Regions from separate parts of the Paenibacillus sp. FSL R10-2782 genome, predicted to be linked through region 2. Evidence: predicted binding sites of a transcription regulator. Region 2 holds the regulator's gene; each other region holds the start of a gene.

Region 1 (11,077 bases), 2.0 Mb from region 2:
CCGTGTCTTCCTTCGCCGGATTCGTATCGTCAAAACGCAGGTTGGTGCGTCCTCCGAATTCATCTCCCAACGAGAAATTGATCCAGATGGCTTTGGCATGTCCAATGTGCAAATATCCGTTCGGCTCTGGTGGAAAGCGTGTAACGACTTCCTTTACCTTACCCGTACGTAAATCCTCTTCAATGACACTCTTAATAAAATTGGGGGGAGTGATCGGCTTCTCCACGCTAATCAACCTTTCTTCCGTGTAATCTGTACAAAATTGGTTCCCTTAAATATACCCTTTCACACCGCATAACTCAATAAAATGAAAAACCTTATGCCCTCTTCAGCCCAAAAAGTAACAAGTTATGAAAAGAAGTTAACATTTTTGACAAATAAATTCGTTATAGTGTATATATCTTTTATTTTACCCGGAAAAGGAGAACCCACCCGTGTTTAAGCTACTCATCGTGATCCTGCTGTCTATGCTTTTGTCCTCTTCCGATCTAATATCCGGTCATCCTTCACCAGATCCGGCGTCAGAACCCGTACATTCTCGTCCGTTAGCCGTTGCTCCTGAAGACTCATCCGTAAAATTGTATGCTGAGGAGCCGTCTCAGGGGCTATTTCGCACAGCCACGCTGGAAATCGGCCAGCAGCGTCGTACATTCGCATGGTCAGGCTTGGCAGATGTCGCCACCGCACCACAGTTGTACTATACGGATGTAAACGGCGATGGCGTTCACGAAGCGGTGGTCATCCTGACTCGTGCTTCAGGCACAGGTGTCGAATTGCAGGAGCTTCATATCGTCAACGCACAGACCATGGAAGAGTATGCGGTTGAATCTGCGGCAGATGCCGTATCTCAGCGTGTCCATAGCAGTGTGGAGCTGCGTGACCATAACCAGCAGGTGCATATTGCAGTTACGATTGATGGCATCACACACACGCTCGATCCTAAAGCATCGGCGTTTTACGATGATCCAGCCCATTTTACAGACCGTCTCGATTTCAGCTCTGTCGTCATGTACGATGTCGAAGAGGCTCCTCTGCGCGCTACCGTATCCGGTAGCGTGTCCCCAACCGAATTTGTAGGGGATTTGGAGCTGAAGTATGTATATGAGCTTGGACGGTTCCGGGTGGGACCTATTGAGTTTGCAGCTTCCTCTCCATTTTGACGACTCTCGCAGAATAAGGTAGCATGGGATTAAATGCTAGACTGGCTGGTTTAGCGATTTTCCGAGTGAAAGAGGGGATCCATCATGTTTACATACGCGTTGGACGAACGCACCGTCCTTCGTCCGCTCACCAAAGAGCATGTGCAGCCTCTGTTTGAGCTGATCGAAATGTCCCGTGACCGCCTGCGTCAATGGCTTCCATGGGTGGATTCCACCACGGAAATCAGCCACACAGAGCAGTTCGTGCAGAGCACCTTGAAGCAAGCGGCAGAGAATGGCAGCGTGACCGCCGGAATCTGGTTGGATAATGAGCTGGCTGGCATCATCAGCTACCATGAAATCAATTGGACTCACCGTTCGGTCAGCATTGGATACTGGCTTGGACACGGTTACGAAGGACAAGGTCTCATGACCAGCGCATGCCGCGTATTCATCGAGTATGCACTGATAGAGCTGGACCTTCACCGGATCGAAATCCGTTGCGCTACCACCAACCGCCGCAGCCGGGGGATCCCGGAACGTCTGGGCTTCGTACTCGAAGGTATTATCCGTGAAGCAGAGCTACTGCAAGACGGCTATATGAACCATGCTGTGTATGGTATGCTCCAGAGCGAGTGGAAACAGCTTCGGTAAACTTGCAACATAAGGAACAGCGCCGCAACCCGTTTAGGGCCAGCGGCGCTGTTCCTTATGAACGGCTTATCTGGAGGCTATAAGAAGCTGATTGCGTTGTAGAATCCATGTCTATTTTAAGAAACAGGCCATTAACACATCGTCCACGAATTGGCCAGCTATGTAAAACTCCTCATGCAAACGTCCTTCGATCAAGAATCCGCATTTTTCATAAAACATAAGGGCCTCCGTGTTGCACGAAAGTACCCGCAAACTTAATTTGCGAATGCCCTCAACGGCTGCAATATCCTTCATGGCGTTCATAAGCGCCATCCCAATACCTTTGCGGTGATAGGCTGGATGAACGGCTATATTTATTTCCAAAACATGGCGATTACTAGCCAACAGCGTTGGAGAACGAAATCCGATATAACCGCAGAGCACTCCCTGTTCGATAGCGACCAGTTGAGAGCCCGGAGGAGTATTGCGCAAAAACTCCCCACGTGACTTCCATGACAGCGAGGCGGGGGCTGTTCGTTCATTCCATACCAATTCATCCAGCGCAATTAGATCAGGAGCATCCTTCATCTCCGAATGACGTATCGTCAGGGGTTGACTTGTAAGCAATTTCTTTCAATCCTTCCTATGAAGGCTTTCCTGAAGTATAGGCAGCAACCATTCGTCGTTTATTGTACCATAATCACGGGCTTGTCACAGTCTTTATTAGGACTTAAGTACTGGAAACGTCTGTCTTGGACGTAGTAGTCTCAAAAGCAGCCTCTTCACGGCGGGAACGGTTCAATCCGCTATGCAGAATGAAAAACAGGATGGACAAAACCGCCACGATCAATGCCAGACAAATTGTGGGCGGCAGACCACCGCCATCATATAGCCTCCCCATAATATAAGGCCCCATCACCCGTCCGGCTGCACCAATACCCCCTACTAACCCAATGTAAAAGGGTGCCCCCCGACCTCCGTGATCCGACAAAAATGCCGGAACCGCAGGTGCGATCAGCATTTCTCCTAGGGTTGCCAAAACCATGGCGAATATCATACCCGTATAGTTCTGTGTGCCTAGCATGACGATGTAGGCTGCCAAATAAAATCCCCCGGCCCACTTCATTTGAGCCGAAGCGTGCCGGGCGTAGAGACGCTTGAGCCAGAAAATAATCGGCTGTGCAGCAAAAATTAGCACACCGTTCAGTGTCCATAGTAGCCCGTACATCGTTTTAGGCAAGCCCTGCTCAATAATATATGGAGATACGCCCGTATTCCAGATCGAATTACCGAACCATAAAAAGAGCGAGCCCAACCCGACGAAGAGATACAGCCTAGTATCACGGAAGAGCAGCCGCGCTGGTATTTCCTCTGTTCTTTTCTTCACGGACTTGCTGAGATGAACTTCCCCCTCTTCCCGATCGACCCTGCTCAGATAGGACCAGAAAAACCCGGCAAATACCGCAGAGGTAATCCCGTTCATGACAAAGCTAAGCTGATAGGAGAGATCGGCCAGAACGCCGCTCAGTCCCGTACCCAACGCCACCCCTATATTATTGGCAACATAGATAATGTTGAATAGCTCTCCACGGCGGTCAGCAAAGCGAAAACCTACAAACGCCTGAATCGCGGGCACAGATACGACATTAAAAAAGCCGATAAAGCCCATCATAATAACAAACGCAATCCAGTGACCGCTGGTAAAAGGAAGTGTGAGAAGTCCCAGCGCGTTCATTGCCAGCGAGCAGACAATCAGTTTTTTGGCCCCAATGCGGTGATAAAGGGCTCCTCCTAACACCTGACCAAAAATCCCGCCCAGAGACTGCACCAAAATCGCAATTCCCGCATCTCCCATGCTGCGGTGCAGCTCGTCAAACACATACATGCTAACCAACGGCCACATAAGAGAGCTCCCGGCGGAATTAATGAGACTGGCGACAAGAAACACTTTTACTTCCTTCGGATAAGAATCCAACCATTTCATATATTTTGTTTCTCCTTTAGCATCTGACACCATAACAAGACATTATCTCATTGACGCTTCACATTCACCACCGTTGAAAAGAAAGTAGCCCCCCGCCCCATATCCGACAGTCGGTCAGAGGTTAATACATTAGCACGCTGTCTGCGTCCTTTACCTTCCCACCATAACCCTTGGCTAATCACCGTACCAGGCAGCATCAGATCCGTGACTTTGGCTTTCAGCTCATACGTTCCCCGGTCGTTCCATACCGTAACCGGATCACCGTCCGCGATGTCTCTTGCCTGAGCATCCTCCGGATGAATTTGCAGCAAAGGCTCTCGTTCCAGCCGCTGATGCTTGGGTAAGTTTGCGAACGTGGAATTCAGAAAATTATGATTCGGTGGCGAAATAAACATCAGCGGGAACCGCTCGTCCGCTTGCGGCCGATGCTCTCCGTCGTATCCTTCGATCAGCGGCACATACGAAGGCATCGCGGGCAGACCCGCTTGCTTCATCTTTTCCGAATACAGCTCAATCTTGCCCGAAGGCGTAGTCAGACGATCCAGATAGGTAGCCTTCGGCGTCATGTCCAGTTTGACAAAAGGTGACTTTTTTAAGGCTTCTAAAGTCACACCGTTGAGATAAGGATTCGTCGGGTTATCAAGTGCACCCGCGATCATGTCCTCTTCACTTTCCGTGAAAGCAGCCTCATCAAAGCCCATGGCTCGTCCGAGCAGGCTAAACAGCTCATAGTTGCTTTTGCTTTCTCCGAGCGGAGCAATGACTGGCTTCTGCATCTGGACATAGTGATGCCAGTAGGATTTGTACAGGTCTGTACCTTCAAAAGAAGACGCAGCAGGCAGGACAATATCCGCATAGCGGGCCGTATCGGTGAGGAACAGGTCGTGAACGACCGTGAACAAATCCTCCCGTTCAAACCCCTGCGTCACCCGATCAGCATCGGGTGCTACGACAACCGGATTGCTGCAATACACGAACAGCGCCTTGATCGGCACGTCCTTCTGTAGCAGCGCTTCGCCGATTTGGTTCATGTTGATCACCCGGGCATCCGGGTTTTTACGCAAATCAGGACGGGCCAGATTGGCGCCGTTGAATTTGCCGTAAGCGCCGTTGGAGCGTGATGCTCCCCCGCCGTGCTTTAGCCATTGCCCGGTGAGCGCGGGCAAGCATGTAACCGCGCGTACATTCATGCCGCCATTATCATGATGCTGAAGCCCGTTGCCAATGTTGATATACGCCGCTCGCGCCTGTCCGTACATCTCCGCGAGACGGATAATATCTGCCTCCGGCACACCTGTAATACGTGAGACGCGCTGCGGGGTATATGCCCTCACATGCTCGCGCAGTTCCTCATGACCGACCGTATAGCGGCGCAAAAATTCATCGTCCGTCAGCCCTTGCTCGAACAGTACATGCATAACACCCAGCGCAAGCGCGGTATCCGTTCCCGGGTAGAGCGGAATGAACCAATCCGCCCATTGCGCTGTCCGGTTGCGGTGGACATCAATGACGATCACCTTGGCACCTTTTTTGCGTGCCTTCTCGGCCAACACCACCTGATGCATATTGGTGCTGATGACATTTCCACCCCATACAATAATGAGGTCAGCATCCTCTGTATCCTCTGGACTGGTGCCGCCCTTAAAACCCATGACGGATGCCCAGCCTTCATTCCCGGCCACACTGCAAATCGTCTGGTCCAGTTGGCTTGAACCCAGCGCATTGAAAAAACGGCGATCCATCCCGTCCACACTCAACACGCCCATATTGCCGTAAAAGCTGTAGGGGAGAATAGATTCCGGGCCATCCGTGCGAATCAGTTCCTTGAAGCGGCCAGTAATGGTATCGACTGCCTCCTCCCAGCTAATTCGTTCGAACTCCCCTTTCCCCTTGGGGCCTACACGCTTCAACGGATAGAGCAGCCGCTCGGGGTCATACACCCGCTCCGTCATATTGCGAACTTTGTTGCAAATAGCCCCTTTTGTAATGGGATGATCCGGGTTACCAGTCACCTTGACGATCTTTCCATCTTCCTTGTGAAGCAGGAGCCCGCACGTATCCGGGCAATCCAGCGGACATACAGCTGGGAAAATACCGTCCGTACGCTCCGTCATTCGCTGCTCCCTTTGCAAGTCTTGCTGAAGCACGTCCTCAGGAGGGGCGCTGTTGCGATGATCCATGGTGTTGATGCTCCTTTCCGTTACCGTTTCCAAAAATTACACTGTTCTTATCATATATACAGCTATGTCCTATGGCAAGAGAAGGATTTTGCCAACCCAAATCCGTCCAAAAGATTAAAAAATCCGCTTGCTGCTCACAGCAAAACGGATTTCAAATATTCTATATTATTTTTTTATCATACCTGTTTCAATATTGAATACCAAGGGTAAAAGAGATCAAGGCATTATGGACGAGAGCACACTCATCCTCCATGCCAAACCTTGGACCACTCCCAAAAGAATCCGCCATGACAGGTTTCGTTCCCCCGGACCTGCCATGGCGGATTTGCTTTGTTCCCATTTTTCTAAGCCCTGCTTAATCAGGCATGGTCACTCAACGGAGTCGTTGCAGTAGACGAGGGTGCCTGAGGTGATTCATTCACAGAATGTACAGCGGAATGAGGCTTTTTCAAATATGCCAACCAGTAAGCTCCAGCTACGAACATGCTTCCTCCCACCAAATTCCCCAGCCAAACCGGGATGAAGTTCATAATATAATCTGCCCATGAAAAATGACCTGCGAAAATAGCCGCTGGGATCAGAAACATATTGGCTACAACGTGCTGAAATCCGATAGCTACAAAGGCCATCGTCGGGAACCAGATCCCCATAATTTTGCCGCCGATCGAATCCGTGCTATACGCCAACCAGACAGCCAACGCTACCAGCCAGTTACATCCAATACCGGATATAAACGATTGCAAAAAGCTTTCATGCAGCTTGTGTCCCGCCATATCCACCACTTTGTCCAAATAAGGTCCTGTCTCGGTTAAACCCAGCACATGACCAAAGAAAAAGGCAACAAACAACGCACCCGCAAAATTACTAAGCGTAATAATTGCTAAATTACGGAACATCGCCCCGGTCTTGATCCGTCCTGCCCATCTCGCTAGAGGGACTGCCATCATATTACCGGTCAGCAATTCTCCGCCTCCGATCAATACCAATACCAGACCTACAGGGAACACGGCTGCTCCAATAAAAGTAGCAATACTCCCCCATTCTTTGGGCGCGCTTGCGATAACTCGTATATCTAGCAAAAAACCAAGCGCAATAAATGCACCTGCTAAAAATCCCAATACCACTGCCACAGTCCATGGATTGTTCGCTTTGGCCACTCCTGTTTCCACCGTCTTTTCAGCAATCTGCCCCGGTTTATAACTTGCCATATATTCCGCTCCTTTAACATCTTTTTACTACAACATTCTCTCACATATTTTATTTAAAATCAGTGGTTTTGTTTGTGAAAAAAATCACTTTAATGAATATTAAAAAACAGCCCTTGGATAAAGGACTGTTTTTCATGTATTATTACGTCTACTGCGCTACTATGCGCTTTACATTTAGTTGTATTCTTCCTTTTCAACTGCTCTTAAGAACCAAATAACTCCACCTAGGCCTACCAGCGCCACGGCTACAAGAAAAAGGATATAAAACAAATCCATAAGCTACTTACCCCCTAATCCTTATGCTACTCTATATTGTACTATAAGGATTCGTCCATACGTCTCAGATTGTTGACAAACTTATGAACAATGTCACAGACAAAATGAATTATACGGTAACTGGCTTCCGTTCAGATATCGGCGGCAATGCTTGCAAACCCGCTGCATTCAGGAAATTCCAAGGCTTGTTATAATGCGGCTGGAAGAAGAAATCCACAAAGGCCAGTTGGTCAATGGTCATATGATTTTGGATCGCCACCGACAGGGTATTAATCGATTGGGTCAAATCTACCTTCGACATAATTTGTGCTCCGACAATTCTCCGTGTCTCCTGCTCATATACAACTTTCAGCAGCACCTTTTCCGACGTTGGCATAAATTCAGGACGGTAGCTGTCCTCAATGGTTACAGCCTCTACGGCCATACCTTCGTCCGCTGCTGCCGCTTCCGTCAAACCTGTTCCTGCAATATTATCTTCATAAATTTTAATACCCGAAGTTCCCTGTGTTCCCATATAGGCAATGGTCGGTTGGACCAAATTGCGTGCCACCAGCGTGCCCATACGAACAGCGTTGGTTGCCAACGGAATATACGCTGTTTGGCCTGTCGGGTTATAGCGGATTGCACAGCTATCGCCTGCAGCAAATACGTCCGGGCAGCTGCTTTGCATAAAATTGTCCACAATGATCGCGCCGTTAGGCAGCATGTCTACCTGACCTTTAAGCAGATCCGTTTGAGGACGGAAGCCGATGCAGAGAATAACAAGCTCTGTTTCATATTCTCCTTGGGATGTCACCACTTTATTCACCTTGCCGTTATTTCCTTCAAAACGGCTTACTGTTTCTCCCAGCACCAGCTTGATGCCATGTTCCTTCAAGGAATCTTCAATTCGGTCTGTATATTCCGGGTCCAAATATTTATTCAAAATACGATCAGCGCTGTCAATCAGCGTTACGTTCTTGCCGTTCATTTGAAAAGCTTCCACCAGCTCAACACCGATATATCCGGCTCCAACAACTGTAATATTCTGTACATGCTTGGCTTTCTCAATGATGTCATTGGAATGATTATAGTTTTTGCAGAGCAGGATATGATCAAGCTCAATACCTTCCAGCTTCGGAATAATAGGCCACGAGCCCGTAGTAACAATCAATTTATCAAAGGTGTCCGTAAATTCTTCTCCTGTTTGGAGATTGCGTGCTTGCAGCGTTTTGCCTGCTGTATCGACATTCGTTACCTCATGAAGCATCTTGGTCACGACACCCAGCTCCGCCAGTTCATTCGGGGAAGAATAAAACAATCCGTGCGGATCTTTGACGACACCACCTACGTACAGTGCAATACCACAGGATAAAAACGAAATATTGTCATTACGCTCGTAAACGGTAATTTCTGCATCTGGATAACATTTGGCTGTGTTGACGATGGCTGCCGTACCTGCGTGTGTACATCCGATAACTGCTACTTTCATGTTGAATTCCTCCTTGGTGTGTGGGCATAAAATATATGATATTTGTGAATAGTTTCACGTAACCGCATTGTTGATTGTGATTTATTTCACTTCTTGTGCTTATTATAGTGTGATATTTTTCACATTACAATAGCTTTTTATGATATTCACAATTTGTCCACATTTTTAAAGTCAGGAAGATACAACGTCAACCGTTTGCTGCAACGCCACTTTGCTTCATTTAGCTTTTCCCATATGGGCCTTGGCTATGCCTTTATATCAGGCTTCCAAATGCTACTGCAACGAACGATACCACATGTAAAATACAGAAAGCACAAAAAGGCCGAATCTCGAAAAACAACGGAGATTCGACCTTATGTAAACGTATATTCCTAACTAAGTGGAGGCTATTATAGCAGTTGCTCGATGGCCGCTTTCATCGCCTCTGGTGATTCTTTAGGTTCAAAACGACCCACAGGTACACCTTCACGATTCACAATGAATTTCGTAAAATTCCATTGAATCGTACCATCTTCCTGCTCTCCAGGCTGCTGCTTTTTCAAATATTCAAACAGAGATGCCGTATCCGGGCCGTTAACGTCCACTTTAGCGAATACCGGGAAATTCACCCCGTAATTCAGTTGGCAAAATTCAGCCGCTTCCTCGCTGCTGCCCGGCTCCTGACCGCCAAATTGGTTGCAAGGAAAGCCTAATACAACCAGTCCCCGATCCTTATATTCATCATATAGCTTTTGCAAATCCCCATATTGTGGGGTGAGTCCGCATTTGCTGGCGGTGTTCGCGATTACCAGCACCTTACCGGTGTAGGTATCCAGAGGAACCTCCTGATTCGCTGGTGTTACAGCATGATGTGAATAGACGGACATATAGCATCCTCCTTTGTTTCGCTTGGTTTAAGTTTCATCACCTATTTTACCCAAAACGAGACGGACATGCCAATTTCCCTCGATACTAGCGAGACGCCACCACTTCGAGTCTGCGTTCTTTACGTTCTGAGGCGGACATCCTTGGACACGCAAAACAATACCGCTGGCCTCCGCCTGTTTTGTAATATTGGCAGCAGGACGGTTTCATATATGCCTTCTCACCGGGACGGTAAGGGTTATCCAGCTCAACGAGACGGACCGTAAACGGGTTTCTTTTCCGCCCGAACACCTCTCCCTCCAGCTCCCGCGTCACATAATAATAATCTTGTTCCAAACGCTCCACATCCTGTGGATCGGTTAGCGATGGCTGTACCCTGTCCTTAAAATACAGCAAAGTCAGCGGGAACTGTCCCCACATCTGTCCAACAGATGCACCTCCTGCCGAAGCCATCGCCTCCAGTATCGGTCTGATCTGCAAGCTGTAAAAGTCGCGCAGCACCTGCTGCGCTTGCCCGGATGAATGATGCTCGTCTTGCCTGTTGCTGTCCAGCTCTGTTTGGTCGATGACCTGAAAGCTGATGGCGGGATATTTCCCTTGATAGCAAATATGAAATCTGAGATTGGAAACCGACAGATCGAGACGGCGTTCACACAAAGACACCATAAAATGCTGGGCAAATACAAGACCACGCAACTGGTTCACAAAATAAACAGCTGTGGTCAAGCTGTCTTCCGCACACAGCAACTCACCATAATACTCCAGCACAGTGCGAAGCTTATCCGGTTCAAGCCATTCAGCCACGGGCCCGGAGTATACTGCATCTTCTGGTGTGTCTGTCACTATTCGCGCCAATTGCTCAAGCTGCTCATAATCCAATGGTTTCATTACGTCTCCTTTATCCTCTTGCCGCTACCTGTGGTCTGGCTTCACGCCGCTCGGAAACGGAGCCAGCTACATGATTCTCCTCCAGCTTCAATCCCTTTACGGCCTGGCTTACCGCTGGTTGTCCGGCCAAAGCATATGGAAGACACAGCGGTACACCTGTACGAGGATCTGTTACGATATCTGCTTCAATTCCGAACACCTCGCGCAGCACGTCAGGGGACATGACCTCGGTCGGCGTTCCTACAGCCTCGGCCTTCCCTTTTTTGATCGCAATCATATGCTGGGCGTACCGGGCAGCATGGTTCAAATCATGCACGACCATGACAATGGTACGTTCGGCCGAAGTGTTCAAATATTCTAGCAAATGCAACACTTCCAATTGATGCGCCATATCCAAAAAGGTAGTCGGTTCATCCAGAAACAAAATATCCGTA
Region 2 (11,077 bases):
CTGACTGCTTGAAGATTTCGCCTCCATGAACAACGCGGTGGCCCACAGCCTGAATTTCGCTAGTGCTGGAGATGACACCATGTTCCGCATCTGTGAGTGCATTCAGCACTTTACGGATCGCTGTAGTATGCTCCAGAATTTCGCTAACCTCAGTGTATTCTTCTTTATTGGTCGGCTTATGCGTCAGGATGGAAGAATCCATACCGATGCGCTCTACCAATCCTTTTGCCAGAACAGACTCGTCCGTCATATCATATAGCTGGTATTTCAGGGAAGAACTCCCTGCGTTAATTACGAGAATTTTCATATCCGGTCACCATCCTTGTCGTACTTAAAGAAGCCTTCGCCCGATTTAACGCCCAGATTACCTGCACGCACCATTTTCTTCAGGACGATGGACGGACGATATTTTAATTCGCCGAATTCACGGAACATACGCTCCAGAGCAGCCAAAACGGAATCCAGACCAAAGCGGTCAGCCATTTCCAAAGGACCGTTTTGGAAGCTGTAGCCGATTCGCATAGCATCGTCGATATCTTCAGCAGAAGCAACGCCCTCTTGAAGAACGTGAGCCGCTTCATTGATCAGCAGGCAGATGATACGGCTTGTTACGAAGCCTGGGGATTCATAAATCATAACCCCTCTTTTCTCCACTATTTCTTCAACGAACATCTTGGTGTTTTCAAATGTATCGTCGGAAGTTTTCAAACCACGAATAATTTCTACAAGATCAATGCGGGATACCGGATAGATAAAGTGCATGCCAATAACACGCTCAGGATACTTGGTCGAGCTGGCAAGCTCGGTCAGGCTCAGCGTGGATGTATTACTTGCAAGAATAATGTTGCTTGGACACACATGGTCCAGCTCTTGGAAAACAGCTTTCTTCTCGTCCAGATTTTCTGTAATGGTCTCAATGACCATGTCACAACTGCCGAGCTCAGCCAAATGGGAAACTTTCTGGATGCGGGATAAAATCAATTTTTTCTCCGCTTGTGTGATTGCCCACTTTTCCAGTTGCTTGTCCAGACTCGTTTCAATCATATTGTAGGCGTAGTCTAGTTTCTCTGGTGTCTGCTCTACCAACAGCACATCAATTCCTTTGGACGCGAGCATTTCAGAAATACCCTGTCCCATGGTGCCGCCGCCGATGACGCCGATTTTTTTAAATTGCATGGTTCTTTACTCCACCCTTTCCTGGTCACTCTCTTATATTGTATCCTTCTTTGTCGAAAAATACATGTTTATGTCCCAATAGCTAATAATATCTTAGCACGGACTAAAAGTAAAAAAAAATAACCAGCATAAAAAATTATGCTGGTAATAGAGCATTTTCACTAAATTGACATCTAAATTGATCCCCGGACAGGGTTTCTTCCTTCATAAGGATATCAAGAGAGTTGTCGAATACTGGACGATGCTTTTCAAGAAGCTCCAATGTACGGTTATGCAGGTCATCCATAATCTCACCATTTTCGCGCATGAGCTCTTCTTTTGTTACCATTTCCATGTTAATAATGCCGAGTGAAGTCAAACCTGAAGTCATCATCGTATGAACAATGTTCAGCGCCTGCTCAAAATCGTTGCTAGAGCCTGTACTGCGACCGCCATAGTACATTTCTTCCGCCGCAGCCCCTGCGAGCGAGATCATGATCTGCTCCTCCAGGAACTGCTTGGTATACAAATAATGCTCTTGCTGTGGATTATGCCGCACATAGCCGAGCGCTTTCCCACGCGGGCTGAGCGCTACCTGGCTGACACTGCCTGGACGAACGATTTCAGCCATAATAGCATGTCCCAGTTCATGAATCGCTACACGCTTTTTCTCTTCCAGCGTTGATTCACGATCCGTCTTCTCACCCATCATCACCTTGTCAATCGCCATCGACAGATGCTTTTGCGCAATCATTTCCTGTTCCTGTCTCATCGCATAGATTGCCGCTTCATTCATGACACTTTCCAACTGCGCACCGGAAAACCCGTAAGATTCCTCAGCAATTTTGTCCAGATTCGCATCTTCCTGAATCGGTTTGTTTTTGGCATGGATTTTAAGAATGTGAAGACGGCCCTTTTTGTCAGGCAAATCCACTTGAATATGACGGTCAAAACGCCCCGGGCGCGTTAAGGCGCTGTCCAGCATTTCTTTACGGTTTGTTGCCGCAATGATCAAAATGCGCGGAGTATCTGCCGAATAGATGCCGTCCATTTCTGTCAGCAACTGATTCAAGGTTTGGTCATATTCACGTTGCTGTCCACCCTCACGCTTGCCGCCAATCACGTCGATCTCGTCAATAAAAATAATGGCATTTTCCTTCTTTTCCTTGGCTGCACGAGTGCGGGCCTCCTTAAACAGCTCACGGACACGGCCTGCACCAACACCTACATACATTTCAACAAACTCACTGCCTGAAGCAGCAACAAATACAGAATTGGTATAGTGCGCTGCTGCCTTCGCCATCAGTGTTTTCCCGGTTCCCGGAGGGCCTGTAAGCAAAACACCTTTTAATGGACGAATGCCGAACTTGGAAATTTCATCATGCCGATTCAAAAAATCCAGCGCTTCGCGCAGCTCCTGCTTGGCGCTTTCTTGCCCGCCGATCTCCTCAAAAGTCAGCTTGTCGGGGCCATTCTTTTTACGCTTACGTTCTTGCCCGGCCCCTACAGCCAAGCCTCCACGTGCATGCATGAGCATTAGCAAGCCGCTGAGCATCAAGCCTGCGATAAGAAAAGGGATAATATTCACCCCGATAAAAACGAGAAATATAATGGTCACCGGCACAATGCCGATTAGTGCTTCCTTGATCCATCTAGGCATTAGGCCATACCCCCATTTGCTGAGATTGACGTGGCAAAACGATAAACTTAGTCGCTTTGCCTTCGCTGAGTCGGATATAGACGTTGCTAGAATCCATATCAGTATCGGCCTCGATACCGGATTTTTTCTTTTTCATCAGTTCGACGGTCGATGTAATTTGGGTGTATTTTTTATTTTCCATCGCTTCCGCTACCGGAAACATGGCCTCAGACCACCACTGATTCAAGGCTGGATTGGAATGATCCGCAATTTCCAGCTTAACAGTACGGCTGCCAATGATGGGCTGTCCTTTTTGCTTAACTACATTGACCAATCCGGCAATATCTGCCTGCGGTTTGAGATCCAGATTCAAAACAACCTGATCCGGTTTAATATCTATTTGAGCGCTTGTCACGCCGGGATATTGGGAAACTATTTTTTCCAAAGGACTTTGCATTGTAACCTGACGGTAAATGAACCATCCTCCGAACAGCAGCAATGCTGCCAAAACCGCCGCAACAACGATAGGAACTGCACGTAATTTCAAATAACATCCTCCTCTCAAAATGTAAAACACAGAAGAAACGGGACGAATGTCAACAAATAAACCAGACTGCATGATCTTACAGTGACCAGCAAGTCTTTATCTATCATTTTTGTCTATCACTTATAAAATATAGTATATCATAACGTATATCTAATATCGAAGGCAATGTGTGGGGGAGTTGCAATAAGGCAAAATCATTGGTTATGGTGAGGCGCTCCGTGAATGATTTGATCTTACGATCGCTGTTGCACAGTCATAAAGAATATTTCGCCTTGTGAGGAAAGTTGGGTAGGTAAATATGCTTCGCTGGCTTTTAGCCAAGCTTCGCAAGGGGTACATGCTAAAAAGACGTAAATACGAATTTTATCGTATTTACGTCTTTTTAGCATGTAAAACCCAAAACGGAGACAAGCGCAGCACGGCGTCCGTGCCCTCTTCCCCCAGCTCTCATGAAAAGAGTGGTGTTTGAAGTGACTCCACGGTGGTCAGCCAGCGGAGTGGGCCATTTGAATCTGAAGAAGCGATAGCGATCGGAAGATCAAATGGCCACGCAGCGCTCCTAAAGCTCCCAAACCACCATCATCCACTCCCCACAGCACTCTAGTAATTAGGCAAAGTATACTTTACCCCCGCCGATCCCCCATCCGAGAAGCGATAAAAGGTATAATAATGATGGCTGCCGTCATCATAAAACAACTGCCACACATATTGACCATTAAACACACTCGGCTCAAGCCTTACAATATCTATACCCGGAAGCTGCTGCTGGATCATCGCCGTCATTTTTTGCTCGTCGACTCCGTTTTTCAGTAGCTCGGTATGAACACTGCTATTATCTGCGACAGGCACATTCGGTTGGCCCTCCACTTTTTGAAAAGGGACCCACACCATAATATTTTCGTTCTGAGCATTTTTCCCTTGAACTACCCAATATACCCGATCCCACACCGACTTCCACGTCTGCGTTGTGCTAACCAGACCACCTGATTGCTTGGCCTTTACGATAGCAGCATTCCTCTCAATCACCTGGTCTTGAGTAACGTAGGAATAATACCAGAAAATGCTGACCAGAATCAGTATAACGCCCAGAATCCCGACCGCTATCCATTTTTTCTTATTTTTCAAACCTGTGCTTCCTCTCTTAGGGGATGTGACACCTGAATTAGCGCGACAGCAGCCCTTCAAAGGCGGCTTGTGCCTCATGCTTGATACGTTCCTCATCCATAGTCAGGCACTCACCGTTTTTCACAATCTGACGACCGTTTACCCATACATGGGCCACGTCTTTGGCGCTTGCAGAGTATACCGCATGGGAAATGAGATCCGTACGCGGCAAGAAATGAGCCTGATTGAGATCGAGCGCGATAAAGTCAGCTTTGTTGCCTGCTGCCAACGCCCCTACCTCATTCAAGCCAACCGACTTCGCTCCGTACTCCGTTGCCAGACGCAACGCCTCACCCGCAGGAACTGCGGTTGGGTCGCCAGATACTCCCTTGTGAATGAGTGCAGCCAGCCGCATTTCCTCAAACATGTCCAGGTTATTGTTACTGGCAGGGCCGTCTGTTCCCAGAGAGACAGTAACGCCTGCACGGAGCAGATCAGGCACTCTTGCCACACCGCTCGCCAGCTTCAAGTTGCTGCCCGGATTATGCGAAACCGCTACACCACGTTCAGCCAGCAAAGCTATTTCTTCGTCATTCAGATGAACAGCATGGGCAACAAGCGATGGACGGGAGAAAAAGCCGAGCTTATCCAAATGCGCAACCGGACGCAAGCCGTAGTCGCGTACGTTTTGCTCTACCTCGGCAATGGTTTCCGACATATGCGTATGCAACGGTAAGTCCAGATCATGCGCAGCCTGTACGAATTTTTCGATAAACTCAGGCGGACACGTATACGGCGCATGCGGAGACATCATAGTCGTAATGCGACCGTCTGCTTTCCCATGCCAATTACGTGCAAAATTCACAGCCTCAGCCAGCTTGATCCGCTGCTCTTCCTCCGAACATAGTCCAATCGCTCCACGCATCAGGCTCGCACGGATGCCGGACTCTTCAGCTACACGAGCCACCTCGTCCATATGATCATACATGTCCAAAAAGGTCGTTGTTCCGCCTTTCAGCATTTCCAGCACGGACAAGGACGTACCCCAGTACACATCCGTAGACGTAAACTTGGCTTCCATCGGCCACATTTTTTCCTGAAGCCATACTTGAAGAGCCAGATCATCCCCATACCCACGCAGCAGAGACATCGCCGCATGACCATGTGTATTAATCAGACCAGGTAAAAACAACAGTCCGTTACCATCAATCGCTTCCGTCTCTTCCTCACCCGCTGGCAAAGTCTCGCCAATATAGGTAATGCGACTGTCCTCCACGATCATATAGCCGTAGATTACCCCGGCTTCCGGTCTGTTCACGGCAAAAGAGCCATTTTTAATCATCCATTTATTCGCTGTCATGTTGCGTATCTTCCTTTCCGTCCTCCAAATAATAAGCGAGGCTTAACAAATCTGTTGTAAAATCTGTGGCATGTATTCGAATATTTGCTGGTGCCTTGAGCGTAGTCGGTGCAAAGTTCAATATCGCTCCAATCCCGCTATCTATGAGCCTGTCAGCCACGTGCTGCGCTTCAAAATCCGGTACGGTAATAATCCCGATCCGAATGTTTTGTTCCTTCACGGTCGCTTCGAGTTCATCCATTGGCTGCACGACCAGCGTATTGATCTTGGTTCCGACCTTTTCTGGGACAGCATCAAATACCGCTACAATTTTCATATTGTCTTTTAAATAAGCATTATAATTCGAAAGGGCTTGCCCCAGATTACCTGCTCCGACCAATACCACATTAATTTGCTGGTCGATTTTCAGGATATGGCGTATTTTCTCGATAAGATAAGTAACATCATAGCCGATACCCTTACGGCCAAAATCTCCAAAATACGCGAGATCCTTACGAATTTGAGCCGGATTTAAATCCAGTCTTTGTCCCAACTCCTGGGAAGAGACCGTAGCCACCTCCCTTTTGTGCAGTGCATTCAGATAACGTAAATATACGGGTAACCTCCGTACGACAGCCTCTGAAATTTTATCTGATTTCATACATGCTCCCCCTAATTGTAACGGACATGTATAGATGTCCGTCCGTTATGCCTCTGTCTCCGGGGCGGATTGGAGCCACTCGGCGATGCGGGGCACCATTTGCTCCGTCGGCATATGCTCCATTTTTGGTCCCGGTAACGAGTACAAAAAGTGCTTTCCGTAATAGGATTCGATCACACGTGTATCGTAAACGATAACGACCCCGTGATCGCTCGCCGTACGTACCAAACGTCCAAATCCCTGTTTGAAACGAATGACGGCCTGCGGAACAGACAGCTTCATAAAAGGATTTTTCTTCTGCTGCTGGAGCAGCTCACTTTTAGCCTCCAGCAGCGGGTGATTCGGCGGTTGGAACGGCAAGCGGACAATGGCCAGACACGTCAGCGCCTTGCCCGGAATATCGACGCCTTCCCAGAAGCTGCTGGTTCCCAGCAACACAGAAGCTTTGGCTTCCTGAAAACGTCGGGTCAGCTTGCTGCGGCTCCCACTGTCTACGCCCTGCCCCAGCACGGTGATGTCGCTGGATGCCAACGCCTCCTTAAGCGGCTCATACACCTGCCGGAGCATGCGGTAGGAGGTAAAGAGAACGAGCATTCTCCCCTGCGTCGCTTGGGCAGTCGCACCTAGCGAGCTGACGAGCATATCTACAAAATGCTCGTCTCCTACACTGCCCTTCACGCTCGGAAAATCCCTTGGAATGACTAGCAGCACCTGATCCCTGTAATTGAAGGGTGACGGAAGCTGCGTAGTCATCAGCCGCCCTTGATCTGCGGCCTCCTGCAAGCCGAGCTGATCGGTCATGTACTGAAACGACTTATCCACTGACAAGGTAGCAGACGTCAGAATAATGCTCCTTTTTTTGTCAAAAAACATTTCTTTCAGCTGGCGGCTCACATCGACGGGCACCGCATAAAATTGTAGCGACTTGCTGCGGAATTGCCCGCTCGCTTCGAGCCAATATACGGTCGTCTCATCATCCAGACGCATAAAAAAACGCAAGCTTTCCCTAATGCCTGCCAAATCCTTAAGCAGCCCCGTAATATCTGTAATGAGGCTGTCAGCCGCATAATCGTCATGTTCTTCTTTCACGTCGAGCACCAGCTTGTCGCCCTTGCGCAAAATTTCGCTCAACGTTACATAAATCTGATTTTCCAGCGCAGCAGCCTGATCCCACTTGGCAGGCTTGGCCGACGGCTTGAGACGGGAAGAAAACTGCCCTGTTTCGCCCGGTGTCGCATCACTTCGCTCCGGCAGCATGCCAAACAGCTTGTCGCTCAGCAGATCCCAAGTCTCCTTGACCTCCAGCACGAGCGGATACAGTTGGTCAATGGTAGCAGCCCAATCCGTCGATTTCTCATGCCCCGACTTTGCCAACTGCTGACGCAGCGAAGGCAATTGTCCGTTCTTGCTGTCCTTGAACAACCGGGTCAGCGTATGCAAGAGTGTGAAATATTTCATATGCATGCCCAGGTGCTTACCAGCGACTTCCTCCAGATGATGCGCTTCATCAATGACCAGATGCTCATAACTCGGCAACAGCTGATGACTCGCTTTTACGTCCGTGAACAGCTTGGAATGATTCGTAATGACCACATCGGCTATTCCCGCCTCATGGCGCGCACGATGATAAAAACATTTGCGGAACCATGGACAAGAACGACCAAGACAAGACTCGGAATCACTGGCCACCGTTTCCCAAAAATCTCCACCACGATTGCTTAGATTCAGTTCTTCATCATCGCCAGTTTCGGTCAACGTCAGCCAGACGATCATCTGGGCCGCTGTAATTAAATCTTCCTTCGGCGTTGCGAAGTCTCTTCTGTTTATTTTATGTTCAAACTTACGAAGACACAAATAATGTCCTCGGCCCTTAAAAATGGCAGCCCGGAACGGGAACGGGATCACCTTGGTCAGCATCGGAATATCACGCTCACGTAATTGCTCCTGTAGGTTGATCGTATGCGTACTTACCATGACTCGCTGTCCATTTTTCACACTATGGTACAGCGAAGGGAGCAAATAACCGAGGGACTTGCCTGTCCCCGTACCCGCCTCGATCAACAGGTGCTTGTCCTCACTCAGCGCCTGATTCACACCCGCAATCATTTGCGTCTGCGCCTCGCGTTCCTCATATTGGCTCAAAGATGAACGTAAATTGTCTCGGACATCATCCATGTATTCCTCAAAGGAAACACCTGCCAGCGGATTGGGGTCGTCCTCTCTGCGAGGGGCATTTAGCTCCGTCCAATCCTCCACCTTCAGTGCAAGCTGACGTAAAAACTGATGACCCTCCAAATCCTGAATAGGATCATGCTCTTTGTCTTCACGCACCCCGTCCAAAAACCATCCGAGGTCACTGTCTTCCTCTGCGAACAAATCACTGAGCCGCTGTATCGTAATCAAAGGCAGCGCGTGAAGCTCATCCAGACATTTTAAAAACACCTCAGCCGTAGCCAACGCGTCGCTGTCCGCTTGATGGGGTCGGTCATGCGCCAGCCCAAACTCAGAAGAAACAAAACCCAGCTGATAGGAAGATAGCGATGGAAACATGATTTTCAGAAAATCCATCGTATCCAAAATTCTGCCGGTAAACGGCAAGTACCCGCACCGATCCAAAGCGTTTTGCAAAAAATTAAAATCAAACGCCACATTATGGCCGACCAGCACGACATCGTCCAGCATAGGTACAAGCTCCATCATCATCTCTTCGAGGGCAGGAGCATCCTTGACGTCATCGTCTGTAATCCCGGTCAATCCGGTAATAAAAGGCGGAATGGATCTGCCAGGGTTCACATAAGAACCGTAAACACGGGAAATGCTGTTATCATGCTCTATAATTGCAAGTCCGACTTGAATGATGTCATCCGCGGACTGGGTGCCTGTCGTTTCAAAATCCAATACCGCAAATTTCATTCGGGCTTAATCCTTTCTTTTGACACATACAAAAATAATAACTTTATATAATAGCATAGCAGAAGATCGCCTGTTTGGAAATTAAGACAGCCAAAAAAGACGATACACACACCGCCTGGGAAGGTGGATATGCATCGTCTCAATCGGTGTCTGACAACTACAGCCAGGTCATTATGGAGCTGTCGTACCGAAGCATTTCGGCATCCGACAAACAAGCTTCCATATTGTGCAACGGCTCGGGCAACGCAGGATCGAACTGATGAGCGAGAGCAAAACATTTTTGCGCCTCCTCCACATCAGCCTGCTTGGCCATAAGACAGCCCAACGCATTATAGATGACCGCTTTCAGTCGGGACTGCTCTGTCAGGTGCAGCACCTTCTGAAAATGGCTCACAGCCTCCGCTGTATCCTCCAGTTGAAAATACGCCATCCCCATATACATACGGCTCTGCCAGCTGTTCGGAAAATGCTGTAGTACCTGTTCAAACTGACGGATGGCCTCAGGATACATGAGCAGTCGGTAATACCCTTGACCCCGAGTAAAGGCAGGCAGCTCCTTTTCAGGCAGTGCCTTTTCAGATAGCTCCGTGTCAGACATACCGGACTCTGCGGAAAAACCAGCAGCCCGCAGGCGAACCATTTTTTCCTCAAAGGCAAGCCATTCATCCATAATTCCGTCACTCATTCTCCGCAGCAAATTCCAGTACTGTAGCAACTCCTGCCTGCGGGAGCCCTGGGCTGATGGGTAATGCTTCACGATATCATCTAACATGCTGTTCATTTCTGCGAATACATGCTTGAACATGTGCATCCCGCCCTTACGAAAGATGGATTATTACACTCACATTTTTCGCTTAAAGGACGGGTTTCATCCGTACTCCCATTCATTACATGATCGTAGCGTGTACTTCCTTATTCGCCGTTTGGGCCGGTTTATTATGTTCATCGACGAATACCACGGTCGGTTTGTATGTTTTGGCCTCTTCATTCGACATGGAAGCGTAGGAAATTATAATGACTGTATCCCCGGGCTGCACCAGACGCGCTGCTGCGCCGTTGAGACAAATTACGCCGCTACCACGCGGTCCGGGAATAACGTAAGTTTCCAGCCGGGCTCCGTTGTTATTGTTCACAATTTGTACCTTTTCATTCTCTAGCAGATCGGAAGTCTCCATCAAATCCTCATCAATGGTAATACTACCCACATAGTTGAGGTTGGCTTCGGTAACCGTCGCCCGGTGAATTTTGGATTTCATCATTGTTCTAAACATGGGAGAGCACCTCCGCCTTCTGTATTCTTATATTGTCAATCAGTCGGGTGTTCCCAAACTTTACAGCCAGCGCTACAATGATGTCTTCTTCAACATCGCTTAGCCGCTGCTCGGGAAGAAGGGGCTCCAGACCGGGAAAGGTTAAGATTTCAATGTAGTCAATGTCCGCCAATGGTGAAGAAGTAATGGTGGACTCCACCATTTGGTATAACTGAACGATCGTAAACGTGTTCTGAGCAACATCTTCGCTCACTTCACGCACCTTGCGCAGTGACTGTGACAGCACCAATGCCTGCTCCCGCTGTTCCGCGCTCAGATACACATTACGCGAGCTAAGGGCCAAACCATCGGCCTCCCTGACGATAGGACAAGGAACGATAGTGACATTCATATTGAGGTCGGTTACCATTTGCTGGAGCACTGCTACCTGCTGAGCGTCCTTCATGCC
Region 3 (11,077 bases), 160 kb from region 2:
AATACCACAAGCCATTGTACGAATAATATCACGGTCATGCAGCGCCATTTCAATCCGTTCGTAGCTGTATTTATCGTGCATGTAGTGAATAACGTTCAAAGTGTTCATGTACAATTTTGCCAACCATTCCATCATTGGCTTGAAGCGGCTCAGCACTTCCTCGTAATCCAGCACTTCACTAGTAATTGCAGGATATTCAGGACCTACTTGAGCACCTGATTTTTCATCCACACCGCCGTTAATAGCATACAACAGAGCTTTAGCCAAATTGGCACGAGCACCAAAGAATTGCATTTGTTTACCGATTTTCATAGCCGATACGCAACATGCAATACCATAATCATCGCCATAAATTGGACGCATCAGATCATCATTTTCGTATTGAATGGAGCTGGTTTCAATGGATACTTTGGCACAATATTTTTTGAAACCTTCAGGCAATTTTTCTGACCACAGTACAGTCAGGTTCGGTTCCGGTGCAGGTCCCAGATTGTACAGGGTGTGCAGGAAACGGAAGCTGTTTTTAGTAACCCGAGTTTCTCCAGTAATGGACATACCGCCAATGGATTCAGTTACCCATGTTGGGTCTCCGCTGAACAGTTCGTTATAATCAGGTGTACGCAGGAATTTAACAATACGCAGTTTCATAACAAAATGATCGACCAGTTCTTGTGCTTGTTCTTCTGTCATTGCGCCTTCTTCCAAATCACGTTGAGTATAAATATCAAGGAAGGAAGACACACGTCCCAAGGACATTGCTGCACCATTTTGTTCTTTGATCGCTGCAAGATAGCCAAAATACACCCATTGGAAAGCCTCTTTTGCGTTGTTAGCAGGCTTTGAGATGTCGAAACCATGATCAGCGGCCATTTGTTTCAGCTCGTTCAAAGCGCGAATTTGCTCGGAAATTTCTTCACGCAGACGAATTACGTCTTCTTCCATGGAATCTACTTCAAGGCTTTTCAGTTGAGCTTTTTTGTCTTTAATCAGGAAGTCTGCACCATACAGTGCTACACGACGGTAGTCACCGATAATGCGACCACGACCATATGCATCTGGCAAACCAGTGATAATACCCGCTTTACGAGCTGCTCTCATATCATCGGTATAAGCGTCGAATACACCCTGATTATGCGTTTTGCGAATATGAGTGAAGATATCAACAATGCTTTGCGGTACTTCAAAGCCATAGGCTTTGCAAGCGTCAATCATCATCCGGATACCACCAAACGGCTGCAAAGAGCGTTTGAATGGAGCGTCTGTTTGTACACCGACAACTTGTTCTTTATCCCGGTCTAGATAGCCCGGCTTATGTGAAATAATGGTGGATGGCGTATTCACGTCTACATCAAGCACACCGCCGTTTGCCAGCTCTTTTTTGGTAAGATCGGATACAATATCCCACAGTGCAGTTGTGTTGGCGGTAGGGCCAACTAGAAATTCTTCGTTACCGACATAAGGTAAGATATTGGTTTCGATAAAATCGTTGACGTTGACTTCTTTAGTCCATTTACCTTTTTTGAAACCTCTCCAGCCAGATTGTTGCTCTTGTAATTCTCTCTCAATCACCGACATGTAAATCCCTCCAAATTGTTTGGTTTTCCGGACTTGTGATTTTTTTCACATTTAAATAGTCTCGAGTCCGGCCTTTTCACCGATGCCTTACGCTCAGTGTCGGGACCTTTCTTACACCCTTATTGTAGAATAATGATAGAGTGTAGTATGTGATAAAAATCACAATACAGGTGATATTTATCACTTTATTTTCTTTAGCTTCACGCCCGTACCTTTATCCTTGCCGTTCACCTCCCTTCCCAAACCAACAGGCCCTCTATATAGAGAGCCTGCGTTGGTATTGAACGGGAAAATGCTTAGTCACAAATTCTATTAGTACCTATATATTATTGGTCAAAACGTCCGTAGAAGGCATTGCGGTATACATCAGCTAATTCGGTAACCAGCGGCAGCTTCGGATTCGCAGTTGTACATTGATCCTCAAAAGCGCGGTCAGCCAGATAATCTACACGCGATTCAAAATCCTTCGCATCGAAGCCGATTTGCTGGAACGATTCCTCGATACCGAGTGTTTTGTTCAGCTTGCGGATCGCTTCGATCAGGCTATTAACCCCTTCTTCCGTGGTACGGGCAGGCAGTCCCAGTATGCGTGCAATTTCTGCATAGCGCTCATCCGCAACAAAGTGCGAATATTTAGGGAACGAAGCAAACTTCGTCGGTTTTTTCGCATTATAACGAATGACGTGTGGTAACAAAATGGCATTTGTGCGACCATGTGCTGTGTGGTATTGTCCACCCCATTTGTGCGCAAGACTGTGGTTAATACCCAGGAATGCATTGGCAAACGCCATTCCTGCCAGCGTGGAAGCATTATGCATTTTTTCACGAGCCAGCTTGTCGCCACTCAGAGCCGATTGCTCTAGGTATTGGAATACCAGTTGAATAGCTTTAATTGCCAGACCGTCTGTGTAGTCACTAGCCATTACAGACACGTAGGCCTCGATGGCATGTGTCAGTACGTCCATACCTGTATCCGCTACAGCTGTTTTAGGCAGCGAATATACAAACTCAGGGTCAATAATTGCCACATCAGGAGTCAGCTCATAGTCAGCCAGCGGATACTTCGTGTTGCCCTGATTTTTGTCTGTAATAACTGCGAACGATGTAACTTCCGAACCTGTACCCGAGGTTGTAGGAATGGCTACAAATTGTGCTTTCTGACCGAGACGCGGGTACTTGTAGATCCGTTTGCGAATATCCATAAATTTTTGTTTCAAGTTGTTGAAATCAGTATCTGGGTATTCATAGAACATCCACATGCCTTTAGCCGCATCCATCGGCGAACCTCCGCCCAATGCAATAATGCAATCCGGTTGGAAACGTCTCATCATTTCAGTACCACGTTCTACCGTAACTGTCGATGGATCTGGCTCTACTTCCGAGAACACTTCGATAGCTACTGGTGTTTGGCGTTGGTGTAAATAATGGATGACACGATCCACATATCCAAGTTTTACCATCATAGGGTCTGTGATAATGGCTACACGTGTGATATCAGGCATTTTAGCAAGATACTGAGTCGAATTTTTTTCAAAATAAATTTTGGAAGGTACTTTGAACCATTGCATATTCACCGTACGTTTCGCCACCCTTTTTACATTAATCAAGTTGACTGCCGATACGTTCGACGAAGTCGAGTTACGTCCGTACGAACCACAACCGAGTGTCAGCGATGGAAGGTTGGTGTTGTAGATGTCACCGATCGCACCATGTGTGGAAGGTGCATTTACAATGATACGGCCTGTTTGCAAACGGTTCGCGAACCGAGCGATAACGTCCTCATCGTTCGAATGAATAGCAGACGAGTGGCCCATGCCCCCAAATTCCACGACTTCAGCAGCGCGTTGAATACCTTGTTCAGCATTTTTTACTTTATAGCAAGCCAATACAGGACTCAATTTTTCCGCAGACAATGGGAATTTTGTTCCTACCCCTTCAATCTCAGCAACCAAAATTTTAGTTCCTGCTGGTACTGTGATGCCACTCATTTCAGCAATTTTTACAGCAGACTGTCCGACGATTGCTGGGTTCACTGCACATTTCTCGACATTCATAGCTCCTTGAGTGAGCTTAGCTGCTTCTTCTTTGTTTACAAAATAGCAACCGTTAGCGATCATCAATTTTTTCACTTGTTCGAAGATTGGCTCTTCGATAATAACCGCTTGCTCGGAAGCACAGATCATACCGTTATCAAAAGATTTTGAGAGGATCAGATCGGTCACAGCTTGCTTGATGTCCGCTGTCTTTTCAATGAAGCAAGGCACGTTACCAGGACCTACGCCCAGAGCAGGTTTACCGCAGCTATATGCCGCCTTAACCATGCCTGATCCACCAGTTGCCAGAATCAGCGCCACATCCGGGTGATTCATAAGTGAATTTGTCTTATCCATCGATGGAGCTTCAATCCATTGAATACAATCGGCTGGAGCACCATGCTTGACGGCTGCTTCAAGCAAGACGCGAGCTGCTTCCGCACTACACGATTGAGCGGATGGATGGAAACCGAAAATGATCGGGTTACGTGTTTTAATAGCAATCAACGCTTTGAACATTGTAGTTGAAGTCGGATTAGTCACTGGAGTGATCCCCATTATGATGCCGACAGGTTCTGCTATTTTTTGAAAACTGTCAAAGTCATTATCTTCAATGACACCGACGGTTTTTTCATTTTTGATACTATGATAGACATATTCTGTTGCAAACATGTTTTTGGTGATTTTGTCCTCGTACACACCGCGTCCTGTTTCTTCAACAGCCAGCTTCGCCAGATGCATGTGCTTATCCATCCCTGCGAGTGCCATAGCTTGTACGATTTCGTCAATCTGCTCCTGATTCATACTCATGAAAGCCTGCTGTGCCCGGTTCCCCCGGTCAATCAGTGTTTGAATATACTGCTCAGCGCTTTGCTCTTTTTGGATAACCTCGTTTTTAACAGCCATTTCCCTCATCCTCCTGTTATCTCGTGTACTATCTCTTGTTCACGCACTGATCGTAACACAGCTTTTCAAGATATATTGTGATTTTTTTCACAATATATTTAAAATTTTATTTTATGAAGTGAATTAAATCACAAAGTTTGGAATTCTGCCACTTTTACCCCCTCTTCTTGCCCCAAAAACGCATAGCACAGGTATATAATGAATTTGAATTGATCAAGTTGCAGATAAAAAAACAAAGGAAACAAAGGGGAAATGGACGATGAGAAACCCTGCAAACGTAATGGAAGCCCGCGGCAATACCTGTTGCTTCTCGGAGGCCAGCTTCAACCGGCTGCAAGTGATGATGAAGGATCGGATCATGCCAGAAAGCTCACACCTGTTCTGGGAAGGAGACACAGCGGATAAGCTGTTTTATATCAAGCGCGGACGCGTGAAAGTAACAAAAACAACGGATGAGGGTAAGGAACTTATACTATATATGTACCAAAGCGGCGATCTGATTGGTCAAGCTGATCCATTTTTTGGTACCAAGCACTCCTTTTCTGCCGAAGTTCTGGAGGACAGTGATATCGGTGTTGTCGATCATACGGATTTGGAGCTGCTTATTTGCCAGCACTGTGATTTTGCCATTGACTTTATGAAATGGATGGGGTCCCACCACCGTATTACTCAGACCAAATTTCGCGATCTAATGATGTACGGGAAGCCCGGTGCTCTGTGCTCCACGCTAATCCGCCTGTGTAACACCTATGGAGAGCCTCATGGGGAACATATCCTTATTCATAAAAAAATCACTCATACCGACCTCTCCAATATGATCGGTGCCACCCGCGAAAGTGTAAACCGGATGCTGAGTGATTTGCGTAAAAAAAATGCAGTCGAATATGATAATGGCATGATTGTCGTAAAGGATTTGGAAATGCTGCAAGGCGTATGTCATTGTGAACTGTGCCCGCGTGAGATTTGCCGGATCTAATAAATAGTTTTAATATAAAAGGGAGTGTTTTGAGCCATTTTGGCTATAAAGCACTCCCTTAATCTTTTTTGCTCCCCCTTAGAGGCAGGCAGTAGCGGAACAGCCCATTTGTATCTGAACAGCGATCGTAAGATCATGTGAATCCCAAAGCGTCTAACACCCCGCCAACATCCTTCTTCACACTTTTAGAACTGGAAGCACAGATAACTTAAATTCCCCATCTCATAGCTCCTGTGGATGACCTTGGCCTTATTCGCCGGATCTCCACTCCCCATGGCAATAAACAACGGTACAAAATGTTCAGCTCTCGGTACCGCTTGACGAGCATACGGGGCTTCGCTTTCATAGCGATCCAAAGCCTCTACATCTCCACTCTGTACATTTTCAATAATCCAGTCATCAAAATCAAGTGCCCAAGGCTCTGTTTTCGTTTCTCCCCATTTGACGATGCGCAGATTATGAACAGTTACACCACTGCCAATGACCAAAATATCCTGCTCACCCAACCCCCGCAGCACTTCACCGATAGCATATTGTGCTTTCGGCGATAGAAACGGATTCACGGAAATCTGGACTACCGGAATATCCGCCTCAGGATACATACGATGCAAAAGTGTCCAGGACCCATGATCCAGCCCTCGCACCCGGTCCGTTTGTACGTCAATACCCTTTTGCTCATATAATTCTTTCAACTTATCCGCCAGCTCCACCGAACCATACGCTGGATATTTAACCGCATACAGCTCCGGCGGGAAACCGCCAAAATCATAAATCGTATCGTAAACGTCGTCTATCGAACTAATTGCCAATGCCTGCGTCTCCCAATGGGCGGTAAAGATAACAATAGACTTCGGGCGAATACTCTTTCCAAGCTGCTCCAGAAAAGCAGTATATTCTGTCTGTTCAATAGCAAGCATAGGTGATCCGTGGGCTAAAAACAAAGATGGCATCATGTGAAAATCCCCTTATCATTTATCAATTTATTTTTATCAATAAGTAACTTTATGTAAGTAATGATACATAAGTAACAAGGTTATGTCAATGCAGATTTTAGCATACACTTAAAAAACGTCGCTTCCTTAAATAAAGATTGATATAGGTATAAAGTCATAGTAATATATAACTAATAAATATAAATATTCACTATAACTCGATATAAAGGACTGGTTTCTATGGAGATACATACTGCTAATTGCCCAAAGTGTGGTTCCGTTTTCCGCTATAATCTTAGAAACCTGTGCAATACTTGTATTCAAGAAGAAAATTTATTTTATGACCGCTGTTCTAACTATTTGTGGAAACATCCCACTACCCATACTCGCCAGCTTAGTGAAGCAACCGATACACCTATGGATTTGCTCACAGACTGGGTGAGAGCAGGCAAGTTTCCCTCCACCTATAGCCAGCTTGATTATCCTTGCGAGTCTTGCCATTCCCCGATTTATGCGGGAAGGCTTTGCCATTCCTGCCTTGGTACGTTCCGTACAGCAGCACTCGATATTCAAACCCGTGTACCCCGTCGAACTGCGACCGGATTGTTTTCAATCGCAGGCCGCGCCAAAGGCTATTAAGTATTACAAAAAAAAACAGCCTTTTTCCTAGGAAAAGGCTGTTTTGCTATGAAAAACGTTTATTCGGCTTGATACTCATCTAATCCATTCCTCGGCCCAATATTGAATCTGTTCCATGACCGGCTGAAGTGCACGGCCTTTGGTTGTCAGCTCATATTCAATGCGGACAGGAGTTTCCGGGTATACATGACGTATAAGAATTCCTTCATTCTCCAGATCCTTCATCCGTTCAGATAGCATTTTATCGCTCATTGTGGGAATCAGATTGGAAATATCCTTAAAACGCTTGGGACCGCTCATCATGGATTGAATAATGAGTCCGTTCCAACGCTTACCCAGACATGAAAAGGCACTTTCAAAACGCGGACACATTTTTGTAAGTTGCGGTTGAACCTCCATATTTTTCACCTTCTTTAGCATTTCGGCTTGATAAAGCTTTCCTTTTGTTAGTATATATCATTTTAGCATACTTTATCCCGAAAGAAAACACTTTCTTCTTAATTTAATACCTGATCCGATAAAGTTGCCATGACCAAAGCTGATTATACAACAAACCAACATAAGAGGTATATGGCAAATGCGTTAAATCAAAAACAGACGGAATCTCAAGAGATTTCGCCTGTCAGTTTGTTCAAATCAAGCTTGTCGGAATCAATAAATGGAAATTATACCAATACACCGCCGAGAGGCCTGAAAGGTTCGCTTTTTCCATAAACTGGTTGAACAATACTTGTCGGATGAGCCCAGCGAATACTGTTAGCAATGACCTTCAGAATATCAGGCTGGTAATAGGTTGGATACGTTTCATGACCCGGGCGGAAATAAAATATTTTACCACTGCCACGATGAAAGGTACAACCCGTTCTGAACACCTCTCCACCTTCAAAATTGCTGATAAAGACCAATTCATCCGGTGCCGGGATATCAAAAAACTCACCGTACATCTCTTCGTGCTCCAACAGAATTTTAGCGTCAATGCCCTCCGCAATAGGGTGTGACGGATTGACGGACCAAATAATTTCCTGTTCGCCTGCCACTCTCCATTTCAGATTACAGCTTGTGCCCATCAGGGCTTTAAACGGCTTGGAAAAATGTCCCGAATGCAGCACGATCAAGCCCATGCCTTCCTGTACCCGCTTTACAACACGGGCTGTAACTTCATCACTCACCTGATCGTGTGCTTTATGCCCCCACCACAGCAGCACATCTGTGGAATTCAGGACTTCTTCTCCCAAACCATGCTGGGCATCGTCACGCAACGTAGCCGTTCGAATAGCGAATCCTTCGCTTGACAGCCCATCAGCCAATGCCTTGTGTATCCCATCAGGATATACCCGTTTGGCTTCATCATTCAGCTTCTCGTTCAAAAACTCATTCCAAATGGTGACGTTAATCATCAATACTTCCCCCTATTAGGTTAGACCCACCACATCTCGCTCAGCGGCTCTTCAATAAGGACCTGGCGAAGATTGTGAACGGCTTTAGTAAAGCCTTCCTCGACGGACATCAGACCATCCTCGTGCTCAATACTCACTACATAATCATAACCCACCAGACGGAGAGCACTAATAATATCCGCCCAGGTTTTGATATCATGTCCATAGCCGACGGTACGGAACTGCCAAGCACGATCCAGCATATTCGTATAATCCTGCATATCGGTCAAACCGTATTTATTCACATTAATCGGGTCAATCGTCGTATCCTTGGCATGGAAATGATGAATGGCTCTCTCCCGGCCCAAAATTTGAACCGCCTGTACCGGATCAATCCCCTGCCACCACATGTGACTTGGATCCAGATTGGCACCAATGACTTCCCCCACAGCTTCACGCAGACGAAGCAAGGTTGCCGGCGTATGAACGGAGAAGCCACCGTGCAACTCCAGCCCAATTTTGACATGATGATCCGCTGCAAATTTTCCAGCTTCGCTCCAGTAAGGGATAATTTTATTCTCCCATTGCCATTTTAGCACTTCCTGAAAATCATTCGGCCACGGCGCAACAGGCCAGTTCGGGTACTTCGCATCCTCATGATCACCCGGACAGCCGGAAAAGGTGTTTACAACAGGAACTTCCAGCTTTTCCGCCAAACGAACTGTTTTAAGAAACGCCTCATGATCGGCCTGTGCCAAATGCTTTTGCGGATGGAGCGGGTTACCGTGACAGCTGAGTGCACTAATAGTCAGTCCACGGGACTCTACTGCTTTTTTGAAGTTTTTGAGAGCTGTTTCGTTGTCCAGCAGTTCATCCGGCTTACAGTGCTTATCGCCCGGGTTACCGCCTGTGCCGATTTCTACTGCATTCAGTCCTTGAGATGCTACATAGTCCAAAGCCTCTTCCAGTGAACGTCCGCCGAACAATACCATAAATACTCCAAGTTTCAAACCTAATCCCTCCCTGTATTATATGTGAAAGAAACTGCTTATCTTATAATGATGGCCTATCCGGTTGCTTACAGGCTTAATCTTAATCGAAATAGACAGCTTTTCCTGTACGAGCCGATTCATAGATAGCTTCCAAAATTTCAGTAACCACCAACGCCTGTTCGGGCTTCACAAGCGGCTCTTTATCGTCCAGAATGGCTTCGATCCACAGACGGGCTTCGCGATCCGCTTCGTTTTCCGTTTCTCCAGAGTAAAAGGCTACACCGCCCGCATCCAGATCAATTTTCGTATCAAACAAGCGGCTGTTCTTCTCCCCGTTAATACGCAGACCGTCCTGCATATCGGCTCCGCCCTCAGTCCCACATAACAGCGTCTTGGCTTCGCCAAATTCTACAACATTCAGTGCCCAACTGGATTCCAATACAATAGTGGCTCCATTTTGCATGGTAATAAAGCCAAAGGCAGAATCCTCCACTTTAAATTCCTCAGGGTTCCACGGTCCAAAGGCATTCGCCGCGTTTTTACGATCTCCAAGTTTATGGAAGGTAGAGCCCAGCACGCTTTTAGGCTTGTAATTATCCATCAGCCAGAGGGTCAGGTCGAGCGCATGCGTCCCGATATCAATCAGCGGACCGCCGCCTTGCTTCTCTTCATCCAAAAACACTCCCCACGTCGGAACCGCGCGGCGACGCAGAGCAATGGCTTTGCCCAGGTAAATCTCACCAAGCTCTCCCTGTTCGACCAATTGCTTCAGGTACAGGCTATCATTGCGATAACGGTTTTGATACGCAATAGACAGCTTTTTACCTGTACGTTTTGCGGCATCCAGCATTTCCCTAGCCTGCTCGGCGGTTTTGGCCATCGGCTTTTCGCACAGCACATGCTTACCTGCCTCAAGCGCAGCTACCGTAATTTCCGAGTGCGAGTCGTTGGGTGTACATACATGTACGACTTCAATATCTTTATTTTCAAGCAGCTTCCGATAATCGCTATAAACTTGTGAACCTTCAACACCAAATTTTGCTGCCGCTTCCTCAGCCCGTTCTTGAATAATGTCACAGAAAGCGACGATCTCTGCACGTTTTTGCTTGGCAAGACTAGGCAAATGCTTGCCGTTGGCAATCCCCCCACAACCAATAATTCCGATTTTGAGTGTTTTAGACATGAATATTTCCTCCCTGAGCTGCGTATTGTTGGAGCCACTTAAAGCTGGTTTCAATGCTTTCGATTGGAGGATTTGAGCTGAAATCCTGTTCCACAACAACCCAATCCACGCCTGCCTCAATAGCGGCTTCTGTAATGGCCTGAAGCTGCACCTCTCCTTTGCCAAGCTCTACGGTAACTGCTTTTTGCTGCTCGTCACGTGCCATATCCTTTAAGTGAATGATAGGCAGGCGTCCACGATAACGTCCGATGTATTCCACAGGATCATAGCCTCCGTAGTATACCCAACAAGTATCCATTTCGACCTGCAACAAATCAGCCGAAACCGCATCATATAACGCATCAAAAACCAGACGATCACCTACTTTTTCCGTCAGTTCAAAATCATGATTATGGTAAGCCAATACCAATCCCTGTTCCTTCACTTTTTCACCAATTCGATTCAGGTTTACAAAAAGCTCATCCC

The links. Region 2 encodes Rex, which represses fermentation and respiration genes when NADH is low (regulators of the CRP and FNR family bind a similar motif). Its sites were predicted from a motif close to TTGTGAAATATTTCACAA; they were not measured.
Region 1: the regulator Rex is predicted to act here: its motif matches at 7,217-7,234, upstream of NST83_RS23250 (formate/nitrite transporter family protein).
Region 3: the regulator Rex is predicted to act here: its motif matches at 4,590-4,607, upstream of adhE (bifunctional acetaldehyde-CoA/alcohol dehydrogenase).

The regions. Positions count from the first base shown of each region.
Region 1 is NZ_CP151951.1:5,094,723-5,105,799, forward strand. Features, by position in the region: gene NST83_RS23215 (glutamine--tRNA ligase/YqeY domain fusion protein) at 1-226, opposite strand, end outside; gene NST83_RS23220 (copper amine oxidase) at 435-1,160, shown strand; gene NST83_RS23225 (GNAT family protein) at 1,245-1,793, shown strand; gene NST83_RS23230 (GNAT family N-acetyltransferase) at 1,905-2,399, opposite strand; gene NST83_RS23235 (MFS transporter) at 2,503-3,756, opposite strand; gene NST83_RS23240 (molybdopterin oxidoreductase family protein) at 3,804-5,936, opposite strand; gene NST83_RS23245 (hypothetical protein) at 5,928-6,146, shown strand; gene NST83_RS23250 (formate/nitrite transporter family protein) at 6,296-7,144, opposite strand; gene NST83_RS23255 (FAD-dependent oxidoreductase) at 7,530-8,891, opposite strand; gene NST83_RS23260 (glutathione peroxidase) at 9,281-9,757, opposite strand; gene NST83_RS23265 (hypothetical protein) at 9,843-10,643, opposite strand; gene NST83_RS23270 (ABC transporter ATP-binding protein) at 10,654-11,077, opposite strand, start outside.
Region 2 is NZ_CP151951.1:3,133,911-3,144,987, forward strand. Features, by position in the region: gene NST83_RS14035 (acetate kinase) at 1-307, opposite strand, end outside; gene NST83_RS14040 (3-hydroxyacyl-CoA dehydrogenase NAD-binding domain-containing protein) at 304-1,176, opposite strand; gene NST83_RS14045 (AAA family ATPase) at 1,313-2,815, opposite strand; gene NST83_RS14050 (hypothetical protein) at 2,808-3,341, opposite strand; gene NST83_RS14055 (DUF5590 domain-containing protein) at 3,942-4,466, opposite strand; gene NST83_RS14060 (amidohydrolase) at 4,504-5,805, opposite strand; gene NST83_RS14065 (redox-sensing transcriptional repressor Rex) at 5,792-6,445, opposite strand; gene dinG (ATP-dependent DNA helicase DinG) at 6,491-9,358, opposite strand; gene NST83_RS14075 (tetratricopeptide repeat protein) at 9,516-10,163, opposite strand; gene panD (aspartate 1-decarboxylase) at 10,246-10,629, opposite strand; gene panC (pantoate--beta-alanine ligase) at 10,622-11,077, opposite strand, start outside.
Region 3 is NZ_CP151951.1:3,291,826-3,302,902, forward strand. Features, by position in the region: gene pflB (formate C-acetyltransferase) at 1-1,575, opposite strand, end outside; gene adhE (bifunctional acetaldehyde-CoA/alcohol dehydrogenase) at 1,902-4,514, opposite strand; gene NST83_RS14875 (Crp/Fnr family transcriptional regulator) at 4,774-5,490, shown strand; gene NST83_RS14880 (class III extradiol ring-cleavage dioxygenase) at 5,676-6,443, opposite strand; gene NST83_RS14885 (helix-turn-helix domain-containing protein) at 7,137-7,460, opposite strand; gene NST83_RS14890 (ThuA domain-containing protein) at 7,727-8,458, opposite strand; gene NST83_RS14895 (sugar phosphate isomerase/epimerase) at 8,479-9,447, opposite strand; gene NST83_RS14900 (Gfo/Idh/MocA family oxidoreductase) at 9,530-10,612, opposite strand; gene NST83_RS14905 (sugar phosphate isomerase/epimerase) at 10,605-11,077, opposite strand, start outside.